DNA from 2 places in the Salmonella sp. GDC200615 genome. Region 1 is predicted to be linked to the other one. Evidence: riboswitches for the same ligand, from Rfam matches in the RefSeq annotation. Region 1 holds a riboswitch; the other holds the start of a gene.
The links. Region 1 has a riboswitch for cobalamin ahead of ACQ29O_RS08335 (cobyrinate a,c-diamide synthase). Riboswitches for the same ligand answer to the same signal wherever they lie in the genome.

Region 1 (3,379 bases):
TCATTGTACTTTTTATCAGGGCCAGGATAATGCTAATAAAAAGTGAATGTAAATAATGTGTTTTGTTTATAACAATAAATTAACTGAGGGGTTTTATCATGATTTCTGCGAGCGCTCTGAACTCAGAACTCATTAATAAAATCGCACAGGATTTTGCACAAGCCACCGGTCTGGCGGTTGTGGTTGTCAATATTCATGGTGATGAAATATCTGAGCTATTCAATTTCACGCCGTTTTGTCAGTTGATGCGGCAGCATCCCCAGCATAGTACACGTTGTCGTATGAGCGATCGCTGCGGGGGACTGGAGGCATCGAAGTCCGATCAACCCTGTATTTATCGTTGTCATGCCGGTCTAACGGATTTTTCTATTCCGCTGGTAATCGCAGGGCATTTAGTTGGCTTTGTTTTATGCGGGCAGGTTCGTTTAAGTAATGACGTGGAGCTGGTAAACATTCTTAATGTCGACGATCGCTGGCAGGCTGATCCTGAGCTCTTGAATGAATTTCGGAATGTGCCAGAGATGGACTACTCACGCGTTATCGCTTCCGCCGATCTTCTTAAACTGATAGTTGAGAATTGCCTGAAAAAACAGCTCAATTTCGTGGTTATCAAAGACAATCCGCAGCAATCGGAGGCAAATAAAACCACTCGTGGTCCCACTCCGCATGACAGTAAAATGAAAAAAGCGCTTCGCTATATTGATGCGCATTTGTCCGACGATCTTCGTCTTGAGGATGTCGCCTCACATGTCTATCTCAGCCCCTATTACTTCAGTAAGCTATTCAAAAAATATCAGGGAATCGGATTTAATGCGTGGGTAAACCGCCAGAGAATTGCTTTGCCATAGTGACTGGAGTATTGCCAGTATTGCGCGTAATTTAGGCTTTTCGCAAACCAGCTATTTTTGCAAAGTCTTCCGCCAGACCTATCAGGTTACGCCGCAGGCTTATCGCCAGCAGATAAATGAGAATTCTCATCCTCCATCGTTATGAATAGCAATATTTTGCTATTGCCGATTTTTGATAGTCTTTTGTATCTTAATCATTTCAGAAAGAAAATTTATCTGGTGTAACAATAAATTATCATAGCGCAACAAAATAATAAAATTTAGGGCATAAACTGCATCAGTTTTTATTTTTGTGATGAAGTACAGTGTCAGGAAAGATAAGTTTTATTACGCTTTGTCGATACGTTTTATCGTCAATATACCGGTAAGGATGAGTAGATTAACGTCAGATGAGCAACCGCTCAGGCTATTGCTCACAGAAATGTAAAACGTAGCACATTATTAATTGCCGTTATGGGTGTGCCGTACAGCCATAACGTAAACCAACAGGTTTGCCACATTTGTGGTAGGGAAGGGGGTGAAAATCCCCCGCAGCCCCCGCTGCTGTGATGCTGACGACCCCGTAAAGACCACTGATCGCAAGATTGGGAAGGACGGGCGAGGAGGACGCTAAGCCAGAAGACCTGCCTGTCGGTGATAACCAACAACTTCGGTGGGAAGTGGGTTGCGAAGACGCGTACAGTCGAAAGACTGAACATGCGCGTACCTGTATACCCCTACCACCCTGAACAGGATCAGGGTAATGGCGGCAAGGCATCACGCATTTATTCTTGCAGGCACAGGAAGCGGTTGCGGCAAAACCACGGTGACGCTTGGTTTGTTGAGGCTGCTGCAAAAACGCGCGCTGCGCGTACAGCCGTTTAAAGTTGGGCCAGATTACCTTGATACCGGCTGGCATACCGCTATCTGTGGCGTGGCGTCCCGTAATCTTGACAGTTTCATGCTTCCTCCTCCTGTTCTCAACGCCTTATTTTGCGAACAAATGCGGCAGGCGGATATCGCTGTCATTGAAGGCGTCATGGGGCTGTATGACGGCTATGGCGTCGACCCCAATTACTGCAGCACAGCCGCGATGGCCAAACAGCTTGGTTGCCCGGTCATCCTACTGGTGGACGGCAAGGCTGTTTCAACGTCGCTTGCGGCTACCGTTATGGGATTTCAGCACTTCGACCCGACCCTCAACCTCGCGGGCGTGATTGTGAATCGCGTCACTAGCGACGCCCACTATCAGCTCCTCAAAAATGCCATTGAACATTATTGCTCACTGCCGGTACTGGGGTATGTTCCTCCTTGCGACGGCGTCGCATTACCTGAGCGCCACCTGGGGTTGATTACCGCCAGAGAATCCCTCGTCAATCAGCAATCATGGCATGATTTTGCCGCCTCGCTGGAACAAACAGTGGATGTGGATGCGCTACTCTCGCTGAGCGTGTTATCAGCGCTTCCGACGGGAATGTGGCCTGAGCGCCCCGATAACACAGCGGGGGCAGGGCTGACGCTTGCTCTGGCGGATGATGAGGCCTTTAACTTTTATTATCCCGATAACATCGATTTTCTGGAGCGTGCCGGCGTTAACATTGTGCGTTTTAGCCCACTGCATGACCGCGCATTGCCTGATTGTCAGATGATCTGGCTGGGCGGTGGATATCCTGAATTATACGCCGCGGATCTGGCGGCAAATACGGCGATGTTAAAACATTTGCGGGCGGCGCATCAGCGCGGCGTGGCGATTTACGCGGAGTGTGGCGGTCTGATGTATCTGGGGAGCACTCTGGAGGATAGCGGTGGGGAAATTCATCAGATGGCGAATATTATCCCCGGTCACAGCAAAATGGGTAAGCGACTTACCCGCTTTGGCTACTGTGAGGCGCAGGCTATGCAGCCAACGCTATTGGCGGCGCCTGGCGAGATAGTGCGCGGCCATGAATTTCACTACTCAGATTTTATCCCCGAAACACCCGCCGTTATGGCCTGTCGTAAGGTTCGCGATGGCCGCGTGTTACAGGAATGGACTGGCGGCTGGCAGGCAGGCAACACGTTTGCCAGCTATCTGCACGTCCATTTCGCCCAGCGTCCGGAAATGTTGCAGCACTGGCTGGCGGCGGCGAGGCGCGTATTATGACGATCCTTGCCTGGTGTATCGCCTGGGTGCTGGATTTTATCATCGGCGACCCTCAACACTGGCCCCATCCGGTACGCTGGATAGGCCGATTAATTACGTTTGTGCAGCGTATTGTGCGTCGCTATTGTCCCGGCGATAAAGCGATGCGGATTGGCGGCGGCGTAATGTGGGTTGTGGTTGTCGGGGCGACCTGGGGCGTGGAATGGGGCGTACTGGCGCTGGCGCAGCGGATTCACCCTTGGTTTGGCTGGAGCGTCGAAGTCTGGATGATCTTTACCACGCTGGCCGGACGCTCTCTGGCCCGCGCCGCGCAGGAGGTTGAACGACCGTTGCGGGAGAACGACCTTGCGGAAAGCCGAATAAAACTCTCCTGGATCGTCGGGCGCGATACGTCGCAACTTCAGCCAGC
Region 2 (3,379 bases), 2.0 Mb from region 1:
AATCCACCGACGCCGGAATCAAATACCAGCACGGTGGGACGTGGTTCAGAAGGTGTAGCTGCCAGACAAGGTGTATTCTCGTCCTGCAGTTTGGTAGCCATAAACTGTCTCGTAATCTTTGTCGAACAGGTTGGCTATTTTACCACGAACTGTCAGATGTGAGGTGACCGGATATGCAACCGTAAGATCCCATAAACTGACGCCGCCCATTTTTACTGTCCGGTATGGGTAAGCGGAGTAATCCGAATCATAGCGGGAACCAAGGTATTGATATGTCACCCCCCAGTCAAAATCGTAAACGTCCCAGTCAAGTTGATATTTTGCCATCTGTTTGGAACGCCGCGGTAATGGCGTATCGGTAACCGCATTACGCGCATCAACGTAATCGTAACTGACCGTATGCGTTAACGGTCCGGTATCGAAATTCGCCGTCGCCTCAATACCTTTAATGCGCGCCTTACCTTCGTTGTAATATTTTTGCAGATGATCGTCATAATCGATCATGTCATTAATATCGTTACGATAACCTGAAATACGCCAGCTGACGCCAGCGGTTAGCCCTTCAAATGCGCCTTCCCACTGTTTACTCTTTTCAGGATTCATGTTCGGATTACCGTAATACCCATACAGCTGGCCCAAATTAGGCGCTTTGTAGGAGGTTCCGTAGGAGGCAATAAAGCGATAACCTTCTATAAACTCCCATCCCGCGCTGGTTTGCCATGTACCATGACGACCAAACTGGGAGTTGTCATCACTGCGCGCCGCCGCTTCCAGAGTGAAGTCACCCAACTGTTGTAATCCTGTCAGGTAAACCCCGGTATTACGCTGGTCATATCCCTCGGGCACATAGCCGGTACCTGGCGTGGTAGTCTGTTTCTGCCAGTCTACGCCCGCCCCAACATTACCGTGCCCCACGACCACACTGTTGGTCCATTGAACATTGTACTGTTTCATCTCATCCAGCGTGGCGGAGGTATCATACCGGCCATAGTGCGGATCATAGTTGTAATCTTTACTGTGGCTATAGCTTGAAACCAGCTGAGACTGAATACGTTCGCCATTAAAGCGCAGCCCGGCGTCCCAGCTTTGGCTATAAAGTTTGCGTGTATCAATCAGCGGCGAGCCCGGCGAGTAATAGGCGTCGTAATCGGTACGGTTATCGTAGCCATAACCACGCACGAATCCGCTCCAGCGATCAGAAAAGGTATGCTCTAACGCGCCATAAAGCGTTTTACTCAAAAAGCCGTCCCGGTCAGGCTGCGCCTGCATCCCGGTACCGCCTTTCGCTACCACGTCAAACCCTTTGGTGTATTCGTAATCGCCGATCAACGTCGCCCGCGTGTTTTCGCCAAGTTGCTGTTGCGTCGAGATGTCGTAATTCTGGTAGCTATTGCTTCCCCATCCAGCGGTTAATTCTGTGCCTGGGTTATCGCGCGTCGTAATGATATTCACTACGCCGCCGATAGCATCGGAACCATAAATAGCGGAGCGCGGACCGCGAATATATTCAATGCGCTGTACCAGCGACACCGGGAACTGGCTGAGATCGGCGGACCCGCTCACGCCTGCTAAATTCAGACGCACGCCGTCAATCAATACCAGTACATGGCTGGAGTTGGTGCCGCGAATGAAAATGGAGGAGTTTTGTCCGGCGCCGCCGCTCTGCGCAATATCGACGCCAGGCAAACGGCGCAGAACATCATTTACGGAGGTCGATTGCCAGCGTTCAATATCCTGACGCGTCACGATGGTAACGGGCGCCAGAACCGCGCTGCGCGGCTGCTGAAAACGGTTGGCGGTGACAACCAGGGTATCCGGGCTAGTGTCCTGCGCCCAAGCGGAAAAGGCCGTGACGGAGAACGCCGTCAGCAGCGTAGCTTTTTTAATCATTGTAAAGCATCCACAATATAAGAAGGATCCCGCAGGCTTCATCGATAGTACGCGATGATGAAAAACCAGATGCGACGTTAGCCGGCAGGTCTTCGGGCTTGGAGGGTTATCCGTTGACTGGATAGCAGAAATGATGACTTCCCGCCGGAGGCAGTGTCTGCTTACGCTCTCATCTCACCTTTCCTTACCGCTGCGCGTCAGCTCCAGATTTTCACTGGATTCCCTATTAACTCACAGGACCGGCCCACGGATGCTACCGTCTGTCACAACACCCTGTCCAGACCGCGCATCACAAATCAGAAATCATCAATAGCTGGACATCCACTGAGCAATCCCTACAATCCCCGCGTACTTTTATTATTCAGGATGCGATATGACCCCCGAACATCTTCCGACAGAACAGTATGAGGCGCAGCTGGCCGAAAAAGTGGCGCGCTTGCAGAGTATGATGGCGCCGTTTTCTGGCCTGGTTCCGGAAGTATTTCGCTCGCCGGTCAGTCACTATCGTATGCGTGCGGAATTTCGCCTGTGGCATGACGGCGATGACCTGTACCACATTATGTTTGATCAGCAGACCAAAAGCCGGATTCGCGTTGACACCTTCCCGGCGTCCAGCCAACTGATTAATACCTTAATGAAAGCGATGATTGCCGGCGTGCGCGATAATCATGCACTGCGGCATAAGCTGTTCCAGATCGATTATCTCACGACCTTGAGCAACCAGGCGGTAGTGTCGTTGCTGTACCATAAGAAGCTGGACGAAGAGTGGCGTGAAGCCGCCACTGCGTTACGCGATGCTTTACGCGCGCAAGGTCTGAACGTACACCTGATTGGCCGGGCCACTAAAACTAAAATCGAATTGGATCAGGATTATATTGATGAGCGTCTGCCTGTGGCAGGTAAAGAGATGATCTACCGCCAGGTCGAAAACAGCTTTACGCAGCCAAACGCCGCCATGAATATTCAGATGTTAGAGTGGGCGCTGGAGGTGACGAAAGACTCAAAAGGCGATCTGCTTGAGTTGTATTGCGGCAACGGCAATTTTTCTTTAGCGCTGGCGCGCAATTTTAACCGCGTGCTGGCAACCGAAATCGCCAAACCGTCCGTCGCTGCCGCACAGTACAATATTGCCGCTAATCATATTGATAATGTGCAAATTATTCGCATGGCGGCGGAAGAGTTTACCCAGGCGATGAATGGCGTTCGTGAGTTTAACCGCCTGCAGGGGATCGACCTGAAGCGCTATCAGTGCGAAACCATTTTTGTCGATCCGCCGCGCAGCGGTCTGGACAGCGAAACGGAAAAAATGGTGCAGGCTTATCCACGTATTCTGTACATTTCCTGCAATCCGGAAACGTTGTGCAAAAACCTGGAAACGTTAAGCCAGACGCACACGGTGTCTCGCCTGGCGCTATTCGATCAGTTCCCGTATACGCATCATATGGAATGCGGGGTATTACTCACCGCAAGGTAAAATGTACGTCGGATG

Region 2: it holds a riboswitch for cobalamin, as region 1 does, so the genes downstream of both, btuB (TonB-dependent vitamin B12 receptor BtuB) here and ACQ29O_RS08335 (cobyrinate a,c-diamide synthase) in region 1, are expected to answer to the same signal.

What each region holds. Positions count from the first base shown of each region.
Region 1 covers NZ_CP192247.1:1,796,386-1,799,764, forward strand. Annotated here, with positions in the region: partial or broken gene pocR (transcriptional regulator PocR) at 99-993, shown strand; cobalamin riboswitch at 1,319-1,493, shown strand; gene ACQ29O_RS08335 (cobyrinate a,c-diamide synthase) at 1,591-2,970, shown strand; gene cbiB (adenosylcobinamide-phosphate synthase CbiB) at 2,967-3,379, shown strand, end outside.
Region 2 covers NZ_CP192247.1:4,448,695-4,452,073, forward strand. Annotated here, with positions in the region: gene murI (glutamate racemase) at 1-101, opposite strand, end outside; gene btuB (TonB-dependent vitamin B12 receptor BtuB) at 46-1,890, opposite strand; cobalamin riboswitch at 1,957-2,149, opposite strand; gene trmA (tRNA (uridine(54)-C5)-methyltransferase TrmA) at 2,264-3,364, shown strand.